3 regions of the Mesorhizobium japonicum MAFF 303099 genome follow, and region 1 is predicted to be linked to each of the others. Evidence: riboswitches for the same ligand, from Rfam matches in the RefSeq annotation. Region 1 holds a riboswitch; each other region holds the start of a gene.

Region 1 (6,201 bases):
ACGCGCGCGCATCCGGCTGGCGACGCCCTGGCCATGGCTCGGCCTTGCCGTTTTTCTCGCCGTTGCCGCGCCGCTGGCCATCGCGCTCTACCGTATCGATTTCCTGCCACTGACCTATTTCGCAGCCCGCGACCAATGGGTGACCGAAAACCGGGTGCGCCTCTACTACATCGGTGTCCAGATGGCCGGGCTCTCCGGCTTTCTTCTGGTGCTGACGATATCCGGGCTGCTGCGGCGCTCGCCCGCCCCGGAAGTGCCGGTCGAGCGCGGCATTCTGGTCTATCTCGTGTGGATGGGGCTTGGCCCGGCGACCCTGATCATGGTGGCCTCGTTGTTCACCGGCACAGGCGAGTCCTGGGGCGCGCCGATGTACAATCTCGTCGGTGTCACGGTGCTCGCCTTTCTCGGCCACCGGCTCGGCGCCATCGAGATGCGAAGGCTGGCGATCTGCGCGTTCCTCTGCATCCTCACCATGTCGAGCGCCTATGCGGCGCTCCGTTGGACGGGCTGCAATGTGCGGGGGCGCCTGGACGCCGTCTGCTGGCCGGCACAGCCGATCGCGGACGAGGCCGAGGCCGTCTGGCACGCCGCGGCGCCAGGCAGGCTCGACATTGTCGGCGGCGATACCCAGGTGGCCATGCTGGCGGGCCTCAATGCCTATGACAAGCCGTCGATCTTCACCGATCTCGATACCCGGTTCGCGCCCTGGATCACCAGCCAGCGCTTGCGCGACCACGGCATGCTGATGGTTTGGCCGGGGCATGACGTGCCGCCGCAGTTGCGGACATGGCTGGGCAACTTCCCGGTCAAGACCGTTCTTTTCAATTGGTCGCGCACGGCGCCGCCTGTGGCAATCAGCTTTGCCGCCATTCCGCCCGGCACGTTGTATCCGCCGCTTGCCGTCGACAGCCAGACCCTGCATCCGGGCAACTGAAGCGGTTCGATCCCCGACCGCGTCGTGATATCGTTCGCTCATGGCCGCGTTGTTTCCGCGCGACTGGACGAAGCGGACGACAATGCCCATCTATTGGGAAATCCAATTTTGTCTGCGCAATTCCGGGCGGGAAACCGCTACATGAGGTGGAATTGCCTTTTTGAGGAGACGTGACATGGCGACTTCGACCGAACGCGCAGTGCTTGCCGGTGGCTGTTTCTGGGGCATGCAGGATTTGATACGGCGCTATCCCGGCGTCATCTCCACGCGTGTCGGCTATAGTGGCGGCGATGTAGCCAACGCCACCTATCGCAACCACGGTACCCATGCCGAAGCCATCGAGATCAATTTCGATCCGGCCGTGATCAGCTATCGCACGCTGCTGGAGCGCTTTTTCCAGATCCACGATCCGACGACGCGCAACCGCCAGGGCAACGATGTCGGCATGAGCTACCGTTCGGCGATCTACTACACAAGCGATGAGCAAAAGCGCGTCGCCGAAGACACCATTGCCGATGTCGATGCTTCCGGCCTGTGGCCCGGCAAGGTCGTCACGGAAGTCGCGCCGGCCGGCGCCTTCTGGGAAGCCGAGCCCGAGCACCAGGATTATCTGGAGAAATATCCGAACGGCTATACCTGCCATTTCGTCAGGCCGGGCTGGAAGCTGCCGGTACGCGAGAAGGCCGTATCCTAACGGTTGGCATAAAGCATCGTTGGGAATGATATCGAAAGCCGCCGGGTGTCCGGCGGCTTTTCTTTTTTGGGCAATCACTCGCAGTTGTTGCTGTTCGCGGTGGGCGCCGTGGCGTCGCCGTTGGCATCGGTTTGCGACCCCTGGTGCAATGCTTTTGGCCCGGTGCGCTTAAAAAACGGCTTCCCCTTCCATTCGAATGGTGCTTTAACGCGCCCATCCACAGGGGTGCTCCGTACGGTCGGGGCTGAGACGGGGGCGGCAAGCCCACAGACCCTAGAAGCTGATCTGGGTAATACCAGCGGAGCGAGGCGGGCGATGTTTTCAGGCGCACAGATTTCCCTATATCCCATGGCCGACGATTTCGTCGGCGTCATCCTGGGCGCGCTCAGCGCGCTCGATCCCTACCGGGACAGGCTCCGGATCGAGACCGATGACATCTCGACCTTGCTGGTCGGGCCGCCCGAAGTGTTGTTCCCGGCGCTGCGCGACCTGTTCGTAGCGGCGGCGCAGAGCGGCAAGCATTGCGTGCTGTCGGCCGCCATTTCGCGGGGCTGCCCGGGCGAGCCGGACGATCCGATCTGCCGCTCCGATGCGTTTGGCGGTCCTGTCGGACCGCTCGGCCCACGAAAGCAAGCCGCCATCACCGCCGTGCGTAATGCTGCTGCCACCGGTCAGCCGGCGGCGGCGCAATTCTCGCTCTATGTGATGGGCATCGGCGACCACATGGACGAGATCTACGGCTGCATCGATTTCCTCAAGCAGTCCGGCGTCTACGATCGCTCCAAGAATTTTTGCACCAAACTGCGCGGTGATACCGGCGCAATCTTTTCGGCGCTGAACGAAGCCTTCTGCCGCTTCGGGCCGGGCGCCGGCCACGTAACCCTCGACGTCACGGTTTCCGCCAACAGCCCGTCGGCTGTCTAGGCCGGCCGCGCTTCCGCGCGTCCCCGTCAAAGGTTATGCCCGTGGTTTCATCTTCAGTCGCGCCGCGCCCGCTCGCGGCTTCCCTTGCCAAGGCAGCCCCCGCCGTCATCTCCGTTGGGTTGCTCCTCATGGCGTGGGAGCTCTACGCTACCTATTCCGGCATCAAGCCGACGATCCTGCCGGCGCCCTCACGCGTCTTCGAACAGGCGATGCTCAATCGTGATGCGCTGATCGACAACGCCATCCCCACCATCCGCGCCACGCTGATCGGCTTTGCCTGTTCGCTCGGTGCCGCTTTCACACTGTCCATGCTGGTCGACTTCTTCCAGCCGCTGCGGCGCGCGCTGTTTCCCGTCTTCATCGTCAGCCAGACCTTGCCGCTGGTGGCCATCGCGCCGCTGGTGGTTTTGTGGTTCGGCTTCGGTTTGACGCCGAAGATCATGCTGGTGGCGCTGGTCACCTTCTTCCCGATGCTGGTAGCTCTGGTGCAGGGCTACGAGGCGACCGAGGTGGAGATCGGCCAGATGCTGCGCGCCATGGGGGCAGGGCGCTGGCGCGTCTTCGTGCTGGCGCGGCTGCCTTCGGCACTGCCCTATTTCTTCGCCGGCCTGCGGATCTCCATCACCTATGCCGTGGTCGGCGCCATCTTCGCCGAATATGCCGGGGCGGCGAAGGGGCTTGGCATCTACATGCTCAACGCCAAGAACAATTTCCGCCCCGATCTGGTGCTGGCCGCGGTCGGTGTCAGTGTCGCGCTCACGCTGATCCTGTTCGGGCTGACGGTGCTCTTGCAACGCCTCGCCATGCCTTGGGAGCGGGCCGACCCGCAATCTGCAGGAAAGGGGCCATGGCGATGAGCCGGCTCGAATTGCGGCATGTGCGCAAGGCGTTTGGCGGGCTCGACGTGCTTGCCGACATTTCGCTCAGCGTCGGTGCCGGTGAATTCGTCTCGATCCTTGGGCCTTCGGGCGCCGGCAAGTCGACGCTGTTCCAGCTTCTGACGGGTGCCGAGCATGGCGAAGGGGAGATGTTGTTCGACGGCATGCCGCTCGACGACCATGGCCGGCATTTCGCATTCATGCCGCAGCGCGACGCGCTGATGCCATGGCGGCGCATCCTCGACAACACGACGCTCGGGCTCGAGGTGCAAGGCATCAGGCGCAAGGCGGCGCGGGCGCGTGTCGCCCCGCTGTTTGCCGAGTTCGGCCTTGCCGGCTTCGAGCGGCATTTTCCGGCACAGCTTTCGGGCGGCATGCGCCAGCGCGCGGCATTGCTGCGCACGGTGGTGCAGGCGCGCGACATGCTTTTGCTCGACGAGCCGTTCGGCGCGCTCGACGCGCTGACCCGCGCGGCCATGCAGCGCTGGCTCGAGCAGATGTGGCGCCACCATCGCTGGACGGCGCTGCTGATCACCCACGATGTGCGCGAGGCCGTGTACCTGTCCGACCGCATCTATGTGCTGTCGGCGCGACCGGCCCGTGTGCTGCGTGAAATCAGGGTGCCGCTGCCGCGTCCGCGCGATCCGGCCGGCGCCGCCGCGCAACAGGCCGGCGCACTCGAAGCCGAGATACTCGACATTCTGCTCAACCCTCAACCATCCAAAGGATATGACCATGACTGATCTGACACGCCGGCAGGCTTTGCTGCTCACCCTTGCCAGCGGTCTTCCGCTGATCGCCGGATCAAGCCGCGTCTTCGCCGCGACGCCAAAAGTCACCGTCGCGTTGGACTGGACGGTCAACACCAACCACATCGGGCTGTTCGTCGCGCGCGACAAGGGGTTTTACCGCGAGGCCGGCCTCGAGGTCGACATTCTGCCCTATAGCGATACCGGCGCCGGCACGCTGGTCGCCAACCGCGTCGCCGATTTCGGCATCAATGGCACCATCAGCCTGTTCACCCAGAAGACCGCCGGGGCCGATCTGAAGGCCGTCTATGCCGTGGTGCAGTCCGAAACCGGCCGGGTGGTCTTCAATGCGGAGCGCGGCGAGATCAAAAGTCCGAAGGACCTTGATGGCCTGACCTATGGCGGTTTCGGCAGCGCCTGGGAAAACGCACTGATCTCGACCATCATCCGCCACGACGGCGGCAAGGGCAATTTCGAAACTGTGACACTCGGCACCTCCGCCTATGAAGCGCTGGCCAACGGCTCGGTCGACTTCACGCTCGAGGTCTCGACCTGGGAGGGCGTCGAGGCCGAACTCAAAGGCATCAAGCAGCGCAGCTTCGTCTATGCCGACTACGGCGTGCCCGACGAGCATACAACGCTGATCTCGTCGAGCGAGGCGTATCTCCAAGCAAACCCGGCACTGGCGTCGGCCTTTATCCAGGCAACGCGGCGCGGCTATCAGTTCACTGTGGATCATCCGGCCGAAGCCGCCGCGCTGCTGATCGCCGCCAACAAGGATGCGTTGACCAATCCGGCATTGATCGAAGCATCGCTGAAGGCGCTGATCGACGGACACTATCTGCGCGCGGAGAACGGCGCCATCGGCACGATGGATCCGGCCAAGATGGAAGCGATCGGCGACTTTCTCTTCAAAGCGGGCATTTTGCGCGATGCGGATGGTAAGATTCTGACGCAAAGACCTGATTTCACGAAGTATTTCAGCAATTCAACTTTGGGCTAGAGTGGTTGCCGTGTCCGTGAAACGGTGAACCGGGGCGGCCAGTCGGCCTCTCGAAGCCGGGTATGCCTGGCGAGCCAAAGAGGCTCGCCAGGCATGACAGATCCTGATCACCGCGCGGATCCGCAGACCCGACTAGTTCCGGGCGATCTCATAGAGCAAAGTGGTTTTGATATGCCGCCCGGGCTCACCCTGCAGCGACAGAGCAGACGTATAAAGTTTCGCGACGGCCGGGCAGAGACCTTCGAATTCCAGGCTGACATTGGCAATGGCATTCATCTCGACGGGAGTGCCGCCAGCCTTGATGAAAGCGTCGGCCAGCAGCGACCAGTCTTCGTCGCTGGCCGAAGCGGCCGGCAGACCGCCCTTTTTCGCCGCGCCGAAAGCGTGGAACAGGGTGGCGCCTATCTTGTCCATGTCACCCAGAAAATCCTGGTCCGGCGTGCTGAGCGCGCCCGGCCCCTGGCGAAGGTAGTTGTCACAGGTGGCAGCTGTTTCCCGCGCCATGACATGGTTGAGCATGTCCAATTGCGCGCGCAGGGCTTCCGCAGCCTTGCTGTCCGGAGCCGAGGACAGAAGGGATGCGTATCGTTGCCTGAGATCGGCCACCGCCACCCTGCTGGTGTTTCGCACCTGGTCGACATTTCCCAGTCTGGCCACGGCCGTGATCTTTTCCACGACGGCGTCGTAGTCTTCTGGGAATTCCTGCTTGATTGCTTTGAATATCTGGCTCCCCTGGCTCTCAATCTGTTCGCTCACCTGAGCCGTGGTCAGCATTTGCGGATCGGGCGAGCCCGCCACAGTCTGATAGAGATATTTGCCGCCGGCAAAGCCGAGCGCCCAGGGCAACACCTTCAGCGCAACGAACGACAATGCGGCTATCGCCGCCACGCCCACACCTTTCCAACGCGTCATCCGCCAGCCCTCCCGAACCTTGTCTCTATTTCGCCCGAGGCTCAGCGCCTTCTCGCGGTCGGCCTCGGCGCTTCGCGCGTTCTACGCGCAATCCTATCGCGGCGGCG
Region 2 (6,201 bases), 3.2 Mb from region 1:
AAACGCCAAGCGAAAGCTTCGGTATAAAGTCCGCTGGCCTTGCCGACCAATTCCGAAGCCAAACCTCGAACGCCGCTTGACCCGAATTTCATGATTTCGCTTTGCTAGTGGACAGGCAGGGTGGGGTAATGTTGCAATGGGCTAGTACTTTCTACTGCAAGCGCCATCGTTCTCAGGCACCTGCTGTTCAGGTATGCGGTCTCTACAACACGGTGTGGCGTAAGGACCCCTCAGAGTTCCGCCGAACAGCAGGGCATCCACTGGCACAGGGGCATCCACAGTTCTCCTTCTAATGGAATCTTTTGGCGGGCTCATCTAATGATCAAGGAAGTGGAGTGATCGATCGGTGCCTGCCGGTATTTCGCTATGCAGCATCATGACAGGTCCGTAAACTTGGTTGTTTGGATGGAACGCATCCATGGCATGGATAGGGCTAGAAAGCCGTCTCGATCAGCGCAATGGAACCCTGTGATTCTTGGGTAATGGATTAAGGTCAGCCAGAGCGCTCGCCGACCATGGCGTCGCCTAGGGCGCTGGACCCAAGCAGGAACCGATGCTTGGATCAGTTGGGGCGACGATCAGCGCCGACAATGTCTTGCCTTGCGACGCCCTTCAGAAAGTTGTTTCTGGAATTGCGTTCGATCAAGGCCCAGCGCAAAACCTTGATGCAGTCGTCGCCGTCGCAATCTTCGCCTTCGGCTTTGTCTACATCCATCCGTTCGAGGACGGAAACGGCCGCATTCACCGCTACCTGATCCACCACGTCCTTGCCATGCACAGCTTCAATCGCCGGGAGTGGTGTTTCCCGTCTCGGCCGCGATCCTGGACCAGATCGACGAGTACAGGCGCGTGCTGGAGAGCAATTCGAAGCGCCTTCTGCCATTGGTCGAATGGGAACCGACGCCGCAATTCAACGTCCGGGTGCTGAATGACACCGGGGATTTCTACCGATACTTCGATGCAACCCCGCACGCCGAATTTCTTTATGCCTGCCTTCGGCGGACGATCGAACGGCACCTTCCTTACGAAACAGCTTTTCTGCAGCGCTACGATCAATTCCGGCAACAGGTGAATGCCTTTATCGACACGCCCAAGCGGCTGATCGATCTGCTCTTCCGTTTCCTTAACCAGAATGGTGGCCCCTATCGAGCCGCGCCCTCGGAAAGGAATTCCCGGCTCTGACCAATGACGAAGCGCGGGCGGCTCGAGGCGATCTATGCGCAGACCAGAAAACGGCAAAGCACGCGGCAGAAGCCTTTCCCTGGGACTGCCGGTCGACCCTTGCGTTAGCGCCGAAACTCGGGACGTCAAGTTCTGGGGCAAACCGGACAAGCCGAAGGTGTGTCGGGAATGCTGCTGCGCCACGGCAGTGATTTCTGCATTATCTATACGCCTATATACGCAGTGCCGGCGTCAGCACCCCAGCGGTCGAAGATACGCGACAAGTCGCGTGCAAGTCATCTTGGGGACGCTGACAACAAGGTACGTGCGCTCAATCGCGTCCACCCCATTCACAAAACCGGCTCCGTGGAGTAGTGGGAACGCAGAGAAATCTCCGGTCGCAGCCTTACCCGGTCAAAACAAGGATTCAAACCATGAATGCCCTCGTCATCTGCTCCGGCGGATTGGACTCTGTTTCGCTCGCTCACAAGGTGGCGACCGAGCAGAAACTCATTGGCCTGCTTTCGTTCGATTACGGCCAGAGGCACAAAAAGGAACTCGGCTTTGCCGCTATCTGCGCCAAGCGGCTGGCTGTTCCGCACCAGATCGTCGATATCCGCGATGTTGGCCGGAACCTGAGCGGCTCGGCGCTGACTGATAATGTGGACGTGCCCGACGGGCACTATGCCGAAGACTCCATGAGGATCACGGTGGTGCCGAATAGGAACGCCATCATGCTGGCCATCGCCTTCGGGGTTGCCGCCGCGAAGAAGGCCGATGCGGTGGCCACTGCCGTCCACGGCGGAGATCATTTCATCTATCCCGATTGCCGGCCCGCTTTTATCGACGCCTTTCAGACGATGCAGAACCATGCCCTCGCAGGCTACGCCGATATCCGCCTGTACGCTCCGTATGTGAATATGTCGAAGGCCGACATCGTCAGCGAGGGGGCAAAGTACGCCACACCGTTCGAGGCGACGTGGTCCTGCTACAAGGGCGGTGCACGTCATTGCGGTCGCTGCGGGACATGCGTCGAACGGCGCGAAGCATTCGATCTGGCCGGCATCACCGACCCGACAGATTATGAGGACGCAGACTTCTGGCTCCACGCTATCCAGACAAGGAGCGCGTGATGTTCCGCATTACCAAAGAGTTCCACTTCTCGGCCTCGCATCAGCTCACCTCCTTGCCACCAGATCATCAGTGCGCACGTCTGCACGGCCACAACTACATCGTCGTAGTGGAGCTTTCAGGTGGCGAACTGGACGAACACGGCTTTGTGCGCGACTACCAAGATCTGGCGGCGTTCAAGCACTACATCGATGGGACGTTCGACCATCGGCATCTTAACGACGTGCTGGGGCATGACCATGCCACAGCGGAATGTCTGGCCAGGCACTTCTACGACTGGTGCAAGGTGCGGCTACCCGAAACCTCCGCCGTGCGGGTGAGCGAGACGCCGAAAACCTGGGCGGAATACCGACCATGACTTGCGCGTTGCATCCCGGAATCCGGGTGAGCGAGATTTTTGGGCCGACCATTCAGGGCGAAGGCGTGCTGATCGGCTTGCCGACGGTGTTCGTAAGAACCGGCGGGTGCGATTATCGCTGTTCCTGGTGCGACAGCCTGCATGCGGTGGACCGTCGCTTCCGCCATGATTGGGAGATGATGTCTTCCGACGCGGTTTGGCAAAAGGTCATTGCACTTTCCAGCGGTCAGCCCGTGATGGTATCGCTGTCGGGCGGCAATCCGGCCATCCAGCCGCTTGGCCAGTTGATCGACCGCGGGCATGGTGAGGGCTACCGTTTTGCATTGGAAACCCAAGGTTCGGTGTCTAAGCAATGGTTCGCGGATCTCGACGTGCTGGTACTCAGCCCCAAGCCGCCCTCAAGTGAAATGACGACAGATTGGGCCGCGTTCGACGCCTGCTTAGAGGCGGCGCAGGATAAGCCGCAGACGGCGCTCAAGCTCGTCGTCTTCGACGAAGATGACTATGCCTATGCCAAAGACGCCGCGGCGCGCTACCCGCAATTACCCGTCTATCTGCAGCCCGGCAATCACACGCCGCCGCGTCCCGGCAACGAAGACGGGTTCATCGACATGGCCGGTGTGATGAGGCGCATGGAATGGCTGGTTGAAAAAGTGACCCGTGACAGGTGGTTCGAGGCGCGTGTACTGCCGCAGCTTCATGTTCTGCTCTGGGGAAACAAACGGGGCGTCTAGCCGAAGGGGAAGGATTGCCGACGACGAGCAAGACAGACCTCTATAGCAATCTCACCCAACTGGGCGGCAGCAGCGTCGTTCCGGAAAGCCCCGAAAACACCGTGCTGGAAAAGGCACCGAAATCCGCATGAGGGCTCGCCTTATTGGGGGCGCTTCACCGCTCCTCTGGAGCGTGACTTGCTCTCGATACTACCATGCTTTTCCGCTGGGTTTGTTTGGTTGCCGATCACCGCTGCGGGACGAATGCGCTTGACAAAATAGCGACGGGCCGTTCAATTCGATGCATTCACCAGGGGAGTCCCGGCAAGGGGCTGAGATACTGCTGGCTTTCGCGGCGCAGTGACCCGTTGAACCTGATCCAGTTCATACTGGCGTAGGGACGGTGCAAGCGCTTTGCGGGAGTTTACGCCCGAGGTCCTGTTTCGGCAGGCCGACCAAAGCGTCTTTTCATCCTTCCGGCACAGAACTGGGTCTCCAATGCATGAGCAAAGGAGCCTCACGATGAATGCCCTCACCCCCGCCGTGTCGACGGGACCACTGCCCGCCTCGCGGAAAATCCACAAATCCGGCGTCCTCCACCCGCAGATCAGGGTGCCGATGCGTGAAATCTCCGTTCATCCAACGGCCGGCGAGCCGCCCGTCATCGTCTACGATCCATCAGGCCCCTATACCGACCCGACAGTCGAAACCAGCATTGAAAAGGGCCTCGCCCGGCTTCGCCATGAATGGATTACCGCGCGCGGCGATGTCGAAGCCTATGACGGCCGCCATGTCCGGCCGGAAGACAATGGATTCGCGGTGGGTGAGCGCCTGACGCCGGAATTTCCCGTTCGCAATCGGCCGCTCAGGGCCAGGTCAGGTAAGGCGGTGACGCAGCTTGCCTATGCCCGCGCCGGCATCATCACGCCTGAAATGGAGTTCGTCGCCATCCGCGAGAACCTCGGCCGCGAGATGCTGCGCGGCACGCTGCAACGCGACGGCGAAGCCTTCGGCGCATCGATCCCCGACCTCGTCACGCCGGAATTCGTGCGTGACGAGGTGGCTCACGGGCGCGCAATCATTCCCGCCAACATCAATCATCCCGAGAGCGAGCCGATGATCATCGGCCGCAATTTCCTGGTCAAGATCAACGCCAATATCGGCAACTCGGCGGTCACCTCCTCGATGGCCGAGGAGGTCGAAAAGATGGTCTGGGCGATCCGCTGGGGCGCCGATACGGTGATGGACCTGTCGACCGGTCGCAACATCCACAATATCCGCGACTGGATCGTGCGCAATGCGCCGGTGCCGATCGGCACGGTGCCGCTCTATCAGGCGCTGGAAAAGGTCGGCGGCATCGCCGAGGATCTGACCTGGGAGGTCTACCGCGACACCCTGATCGAACAGGCCGAACAGGGTGTCGACTATTTCACCATCCACGCCGGCGTGCGGCTGCACTACATCCCGCTGACCGTCGACCGGGTCACGGGCATCGTCTCGCGCGGTGGCTCGATCATGGCCAAATGGTGTCTTCACCATCACCGGGAAAGCTTCCTTTATGAGCATTTCGCGGAAGTCTGTGATATCTGCCGCGCCTATGACGTGTCCTTTTCGCTCGGCGACGGCCTTCGTCCCGGCTCGATTGCCGACGCCAACGACGCTGCGCAATTCGCCGAGCTGGAAACCCTCGGCGAGCTGACAAAGATCGCCTGGGCGAAGGATTGCCAGGTGATGATCGAGGGGCCTGGTCACGTGCCGATGCATAAGATCAAGGCGAACATGGACAAGCAGCTCGCCGTCTGCGGCGAGGCGCCGTTCTATACGCTTGGACCGCTGACGACCGACATCGCGCCGGGTTACGACCACATCACCTCAGGTATCGGCGCCGCCATGATCGGCTGGTTCGGCACCGCCATGCTCTGCTACGTCACACCCAAGGAACATCTCGGCCTTCCCGATCGCAACGACGTCAAGATTGGCGTGATCACCTACAAGATCGCAGCACACGCCGCCGACCTGGCGAAGGGGCATCCGGCGGCGAAAGTCAGGGATGACGCCCTTTCCCGCGCGCGCTTCGAGTTCCGCTGGGAGGACCAGTTCAACCTGTCGCTCGACCCTGAAACCGCGCGGTCCTTCCACGACCAGACCTTGCCCAAGGAGGCGCACAAGCTGGCGCATTTCTGCTCGATGTGCGGGCCGAAATTCTGCTCCATGCGAATATCCCACGACATCCGCGCCGAGGCACAGAAAGAGGGCATGGCGGCGATGGCGGCGAAATACCGCGAGGGCGGCGATCTCTACGTGCCCGCGGAAGAGAGCGGCGCACCGCTCATGCCGGAGGCGCATGAGCTGTCATGAAGGTGTTGATCAAAGGGGCCGGCGTCGCCGGCCTCACCGCGGCCTTCGAACTCGCCATCCGCGGCGCGGCGGTGACGGTTGCCGAGACGAGACTTAGCCTCGGCGGCAATGCGTCGTGGTTCGCGGGCGGCATGTTGGCGCCATGGTGCGAGCGTGAAAGCGCCGAGCAGCCGGTGCTCGATCTCGGACGCGACGCCGCCGACTGGTGGGATACGGCAACGCCCGGGCAGGTGACGCGGGCCGGAACACTGGTCGTGGCCGCGCCGCGCGATGCGGGCGAGCTCGACCGGTTTGCCAGTCGCACGTCGGGGTACAGGCCTTTCGATGAAAACGAAATCGCACAGCTCGAGCCGGACCTCTCCGGTCGTTTCCGCCGTGCGCTGTTCTTCCCCGACGAAGCCCATCTCGACCCGCGCCGGGCGATGGCTGCACTGCATAACAGGCTGGCGGCGATGGGCGTCGAATTCCGCTTCGGTGCCG
Region 3 (6,201 bases), 1.6 Mb from region 1:
TTCTTTGGGAGGGATTCCAAGGCGAATTTCTGCTTGAACGACAGTTTCTTCGCAGGGCCTTTTGGCGCCACCGGCTCGCTCTTGCCCGGCGCCGGCGCATCGGCGGCTTCAGCCTTGGCGCGCGCCTTGCGGTCGTCGAGCCTGGTGCCGCCGCGCTGCGCCAGCATGTCGGAATAGCCGCCGGCATATTCGATCCAGCGCCCGTCGCCATCCGGCGCGATCAGGCTGGTGACGGTACGGTCGAGGAAATCGCGGTCGTGGCTGACCAGGATAACGGTGCCGGCAAAGCCGGCGACCAGTTCCTGCAGCAGTTCCAGCGTCTCCATGTCGAGATCGTTGGTCGGCTCATCAAGTACCAGGAGGTTTGCCGGTCGTGCCAGCACGCGCGCCAGGATCAGCCGCGCCCGCTCGCCGCCGGACAGTTCGCGCACCGGCGTGCGCGCCTGCTCCGGCTTGAACAGGAAATCCTTCATGTAGGAGACGACATGGCGCTGCTCGCCATTGATGACGAGGTTTTCGCCGCGCCCGTCGGTGAGGTATTGCGCCAGCGTCTCCTGCGGATCGACTGCCTCGCGCTTCTGGTCGAGCGTGGCGATTTCCAGATTGGTGCCGAGCCGCACCGAGCCAGCATCCGGCGCCAATTCGCCGGTCAGCATCTTCAAAAGCGTCGTCTTGCCGGCGCCGTTCGGTCCGACGAGGCCGACGCGGTCGCCGCGCTGGATGCGGGTCGAGAAGCCCTTGACCACGGCCAGGTCGCCAAAGCTCTTCTCGATGTTTTTGGCTTCGATCACCAGCTTGCCGGATTCGGCGGCGTCACTTGCCACCATGGTCGCGGTGCCTTCGGCGCCGCGATGGCCGCGGAAACGCTGGCGCATGGTCTGCAACTCGCCCAAGCGGCGCATGTTGCGCTTGCGCCGCGCCGTCACGCCATAACGCAGCCAGTGTTCTTCACGCACGATCTGGCGGCCAAGCTTGTGTTGCTCGCGCTCTTCCTCTTCCAGCACCTGGTCGCGCCATTCCTCGAAATGGCCAAAACCCTTGTCCAGCCTGCGGGTCTGGCCACGGTCGAGCCAGACGGTGGCGCGCGACACGCGCTCGAGGAAACGGCGGTCGTGCGAGATGACGATGAGTGCCGAGGAGGTGCGCACGAGCTCTTCTTCCAGCCATTCGATGACCGACAGGTCAAGATGGTTGGTCGGCTCATCAAGCAACAGAATATCAGGCTCCGGCGCCATGACACGGGCCAGGGCTGCGCGCCTGGCCTCGCCCCCTGAGAGATCGCCCGGCCGTTCCTCGCCGGTGAGGCCAAGATGCTCCATCAGATAGGAGGCGCGGTAAGGGTCGTCGGCTGGCCCAAGCCCCGCCTCGACATAGGCACGCACATTGGCGAAACCTTCCATGTCGGGCATCTGCGGCAGATAGCGGACGGTTGCCGAGGGCTGGCGGAACACCTCACCGTCCTGCGGCTCGACCAGGCCGGCGGCGATCTTGAGCAGCGTCGACTTGCCGGACCCGTTGCGGCCTACCAGCGCGATCTTGTCGCCGGCCGAAGCGGTCAACGCGGCGCCGTCGAGCAGCGGTGTGCCGCCAAAGGTCAGTCTTATCCCGTCGAGATTGAGAAGGGGCGGGGCCATGTCAGCTTTCAGGTAGTGGATACGGATGCGCGAGCAGCAGCGCGCGGCCGTGGCCGAGCGCGATGTCCAGGCGACCCCGGACCTCGTTGGAAATGGTCAGCGACGAGCCGAAGGCCACCTCGACCTGGTTCAACGGCCATTTGGCGCCGGTGACGGTCAGGCCGGCAAGTTCGGAAAAGCCGAGGATCGAAAACAGCGTGCCGTCGGCATAGTCGAAGCCGGCCGTTCCCAGCAGCAGCGGGACACCTTCCTGGGCGCCACTGGTCAGCAGCACCTCCGTTCCGGCCTCGGCCAGGCGCAGGGCGAGCGCCAGATGCAGGAAGGCGTGGTCGGCGCGCTTGCCGCCGAACGCACCCGCCAGCACAAGGCGGGTCGCGCCGCGCTCGAGTGCTGCGGCGATCGCCAGTTCGCCGTCGGTCTTGTCCTTCTCCGCCGGGAAAGTCCGGCGGGGCACCGCGGCAAGGTCGGCGGGCAGATCGGTCGGCACGGAATCGAAATCGCCCACCCACAATTCCGGCACAAGGCCGAGCAGCCGGGCATGGCCGATGCCGGCGTCGGCGGCGATGACGCGCGAGCCTTCGACCTGGCGGTCGAGCCGGGGCGTGCGGATGAGATCGCCGCCAAGCAGGATGGTGAATGTGCTCATATCCGGTGGCCTGTACCAGCCCGGCAGCGGAAACGGAAGGCCGGCAAACTGCCACTTGCGCGGTTCCTCGGCCCGGCCTATGTGTCGAAACGCTCTAACGGGGTGCCGGACGCGATCTTCGCGGACCGGCTGAGAGGCAGTCTCGCCAACCCGCTGAACCTGATCCGGTTTGTACCGGCGGAGGGATTAGACGTTTCGGACAGTCCGGCGCCTCAATTCCTTTTCAATTCGAACGAAGGAGGCGCCGATGCGCACGCTTTTATACGCTCTTGTCTCGACGATGGTCGTGGCGCTGTCCGGGCCGGCCTTGGCCAAGGACAAGCTCACCGTCTACACCTATGAAAGCTTCACCGCCGACTGGGGTCCAGGCCCCGTGGTGAAGAAGGAATTCGAGGCCGAATGCGGCTGCGACGTCGAGTTCGTCTCGGTCGCCGATGGCGTGGCCCTGCTCAACCGCGTCAAGCTCGAAGGGGCGTCGACCAAGGCCGATATCGTGCTCGGCCTCGACACCAATCTCACCGCCGATGCCAAGGCTAGCGGGTTGTTTGCCCCGCATGGCGCGGTCTCCGATGTCAACGTGCCGGGCGGCTGGAGCGACGACACTTTTGTTCCCTTCGACTACGGCTACTTCGCCGTCGTCTACGACACCGAAAAGCTGAAGACGCCGCCGAAGAGCCTGAAGGAACTGGTCGAAGGCAGTGCCGACGACAAGATCGTCATCCAGGATCCACGCACCTCGACGCCGGGCCTCGGCCTGCTGTTGTGGGTGAAGTCGGTCTACGGCGACAAGGCGCCGGAAGCCTGGGCCAAGCTCAAGACGAAGGTGCTGACCGTGACGCCGGGCTGGAGCGAGGCCTATGGCCTGTTCACCAAGGGCGAGGCGCCGATGGTGCTGTCCTACACGACCTCGCCGGCCTACCACATGGTCGCCGAGAACACGCAGCGCTACCAGGCGGCTTCGTTCGAGGAGGGCGAGTATCTGCAGATCGAGGTCGCGGGCATCACCACCACGGGGGCGAAGAATCCGCTGGCGGCGAAATTCATGGCCTTCATGACCGGCCCAAAATTCCAGGATGCGATCCCCGAGACCAACTGGATGTTCCCGGCCGGCAAGACCGACAAGCCGCTCAACCCGGCCTTCGACAAACTGGTCAAGCCGGCCAAGACCTTGCTGTTCAGCCCCGAAGAGGTCGCCGCCAACCGCAAGGCTTGGGTGGATGAATGGCTGGCGGTGATGAGCAAATAGTTTGGCCGTATGATCGAAAGATGAGTGCTCTACGGCGCCCCCCTCTGTCCTGCCGGACATCTCCCCCACAAGGGGGGAGATCGAATGCTATCGGTGATTTCGCTAATCGCCGACGCTATAGGTATGAGCGAGGCGCTGAAACAGCCAATCTCCCCCCTCGTGGGGGAGATGTCCGGCAGGACAGAGGGGGGCGCCAAGGAACGCAACCCTCTATAAGTGTCGCTATGCGGAGACTGGCGGTCGAGCGTGCGACGCGCTGATCCCCGCGTCAGCGCCGGAATCATTGCGCTCGCCGCGATCACGCTGCTTATCGGCGGCGCATTCGCGGGCCTGCTTGTCGAAGGCGCTCATAATTTCTCGGGCGCCTGGGCCGCCTTCGATCCCTATCTGCTGCGCGTCGTGCGCTTCACGCTCTGGCAGGCCATCCTCTCGACCCTGCTTTCGGTCATCCCGGCCCTGTTCGTCGCACGCGCCCTGTCGCGGCATCCGCGTTTTTTCGGCCGCGCTTTCATCCTGCAGCTCTTCGCCGTGCCGCTGGCGCTGCCGGCGATCGTCGCGGCGCTCGGCATACTGGCGCTCTATGGCCGTGCCGGTTATTTCGCGGGGCTGTTCAGCGCCGTCGGCGGCCAGGGCTGGCCAGGCATTTACGGCCTGTCCGGCATTCTCGTGGCCCACGTCTTCTTCAATCTGCCGTTGGCGACCCGGCTGTTCCTCGAGGCGCTGCAGACGATTCCCGCCGACCAGTGGCGACTGGCGAGCCAGCTCGGCATGGGCGCGCGGCCGGCCTTCCGGCTGATTGAATGGCCGACTCTGCGCGCCGCTCTGCCGGGTGTCGCCGGGCTGGTCTTCATGCTCTGCATCACTTCATTCACCATCGTTTTGACGCTTGGCGGCGGGCCGGCGGCGACGACGCTGGAGGTCGGCATCTACCAGGCGCTGCGCTTCGATTTCGATCCCGCGCGGGCCGTCGCCCTGACATTGCTGCAGATCGCGCTGACCTTCATCGTGGTGCTGGCGCTGACGCGGCTTGGCGCCAATGTCGTCGGCGACACCAACCTGCCGGTGGCGCCGCGCCGTTATCTCTCGGTCAAAGGAACCGAAACCACACTGAACGCAGTGCTCATCGTGCTGGCCCTGCTGTTCGTTGTCGGACCGATGGCCGCGACCGTCTCGGCAGGCTTGGGCGCCGATCTCGGCCGGCTCGCCGGCGAGGCCACTGTCCGGCAGGCGACGCTGACCAGTGCGGTGCTCGCTTGCCTGTCGGCGCTGCTTTCGGTGATGTTGTCGCTGGCGCTGACCATGGCGCGACGGGCACTCGCGTTGAACCGCCGCGCCGGTCCGAGAACACTACTCGAACATGCCACGGATACCGGCGCCGGTTTTGTGCTGGTCGTGCCGCCGATCGTCATCGGCGCCGGCTGGTTCCTGCTGCTGCGCCATGCCGGCGATGTCTTTGCCATCGCCCCGGTCATGGTCGTCACCGTCAATTCTGTCATGGCGATGCCTTTCGCGCTGCGCGCCGTCCGTCCCGCCTATGACGCGGCGAGCGAGCGCCACGAACGGCTCTGCGCGCAGCTCGGCATTTCGGGCTGGGCCAGGCTGCGGCTGGTCGACTGGCCGTCATTGCGGCGGCCGCTCGCCACCGCCTTCGCCTTCGCCATGGCGCTGTCGCTCGGCGATCTCGGTGTGATCGCACTGTTCGGCAGTGATTCCGTGCAGACCTTGCCCTACCTTCTCCTGGCGCGCATGGGCAGCTACCGCACGCAGGACGCCGCCGGCCTGGCGCTGTTGCTTGGCCTCGTTTGCCTCGCCCTGGTGCTAGCGGCGGACTGGCTGGGAAGAGACAAGGTCCGCAATGTCTGACGGGGCGATGAGAGGGAAGGGTGTTCCGGTGCGGCTGGACAAGGTCTCGTTCAGCTATGGCGAGGCGCCGCTCACCTTCGATGTCGCGTTCGCGGCCGCGGAAATCACCGCCATCATGGGGCCGAGCGGTTCGGGCAAGTCGACGCTGCTCAATCTGGTCGCCGGCTTCGAGACGCCGCAGTCAGGCGGTGTGCTGATCGGCGGGGTCGATGTCGGCGCCGCGCCGCCAGCCGCACGGCCGGTGTCGATGGTGTTCCAGGAAAACAACCTTTTTGCGCATCTCTCCGTCGAGCAGAATGTCGGGCTCGGCCGCTCGCCATCGCTGCGGCTGACCGAGGTCGACCGCGAGGCGATCGACGGGGCGCTTGCGCGCACAGGCCTTGGCGGCAAGGAAAAGCGCTTGCCGCGCGAACTCTCCGGCGGCGAGCGCCAGCGTGTTGCCCTGGCGCGCGTACTGGTGCGTGATCGCCCGGTGCTGCTGCTCGACGAGCCCTTCGCATCGCTTGGGCCTGCCTTGCGCGACGACATGCTCGACCTGGTTGCCGGCGTGCATGCGGAGCGCGGCATGACGGTGCTGTTCGTCACGCACCAGCCACAGGACGCCCGCCGCATCGGCCGCAATGTGGTGTTTCTGGACAATGGCACTGTGGCGGCCACCGGCAGCGCGGATGATTTCTTCGCGGGGGCTGGTCCGGAGGCGTTCCGGCGCTATATCGGCGCAAGTGCCGGCAATGCCGTATCACAAGATATTGCCCGGAAGCGGACATAATTTACGGTCAAACCGGCATCAGGCAACGGGGCTCTTGCTTGCC

The links. Region 1 has a riboswitch for thiamine pyrophosphate ahead of MAFF_RS08135 (YkoF family thiamine/hydroxymethylpyrimidine-binding protein). Riboswitches for the same ligand answer to the same signal wherever they lie in the genome.
Region 2: linked by a shared signal. The riboswitch ahead of thiC (phosphomethylpyrimidine synthase ThiC) and the one ahead of MAFF_RS08135 (YkoF family thiamine/hydroxymethylpyrimidine-binding protein) in region 1 are both predicted to bind thiamine pyrophosphate.
Region 3: linked by a shared signal. The riboswitch ahead of thiB (thiamine ABC transporter substrate binding subunit) and the one ahead of MAFF_RS08135 (YkoF family thiamine/hydroxymethylpyrimidine-binding protein) in region 1 are both predicted to bind thiamine pyrophosphate.

Annotation. Positions count from the first base shown of each region.
Region 1 is NC_002678.2:1,464,669-1,470,869, reverse strand. Features, by position in the region: gene MAFF_RS08145 (glycosyltransferase family 39 protein) at 1-934, shown strand, start outside; gene msrA (peptide-methionine (S)-S-oxide reductase MsrA) at 1,110-1,628, shown strand; TPP riboswitch at 1,840-1,953, shown strand; gene MAFF_RS08135 (YkoF family thiamine/hydroxymethylpyrimidine-binding protein) at 1,944-2,552, shown strand; gene MAFF_RS08130 (ABC transporter permease) at 2,588-3,409, shown strand; gene MAFF_RS08125 (ABC transporter ATP-binding protein) at 3,406-4,173, shown strand; gene MAFF_RS08120 (ABC transporter substrate-binding protein) at 4,166-5,182, shown strand; gene MAFF_RS08115 (hypothetical protein) at 5,315-6,076, opposite strand.
Region 2 is NC_002678.2:4,671,487-4,677,687, reverse strand. Features, by position in the region: gene MAFF_RS23770 (phosphomannomutase) at 1-92, opposite strand, end outside; gene MAFF_RS41320 (hypothetical protein) at 563-778, opposite strand; gene MAFF_RS41460 (Fic family protein) at 686-928, shown strand; gene MAFF_RS41315 (hypothetical protein) at 850-1,182, shown strand; gene queC (7-cyano-7-deazaguanine synthase QueC) at 1,596-2,294, shown strand; gene queD (6-carboxytetrahydropterin synthase QueD) at 2,294-2,650, shown strand; gene queE (7-carboxy-7-deazaguanine synthase QueE) at 2,647-3,384, shown strand; TPP riboswitch at 3,666-3,782, shown strand; gene thiC (phosphomethylpyrimidine synthase ThiC) at 3,886-5,721, shown strand; gene thiO (glycine oxidase ThiO) at 5,718-6,201, shown strand, end outside.
Region 3 is NC_002678.2:3,100,290-3,106,490, reverse strand. Features, by position in the region: gene MAFF_RS16230 (ABC-F family ATP-binding cassette domain-containing protein) at 1-1,634, opposite strand, end outside; gene MAFF_RS16225 (thiamine diphosphokinase) at 1,636-2,280, opposite strand; TPP riboswitch at 2,369-2,483, shown strand; gene thiB (thiamine ABC transporter substrate binding subunit) at 2,528-3,526, shown strand; gene thiP (thiamine/thiamine pyrophosphate ABC transporter permease) at 3,773-5,389, shown strand; gene thiQ (thiamine ABC transporter ATP-binding protein) at 5,397-6,158, shown strand.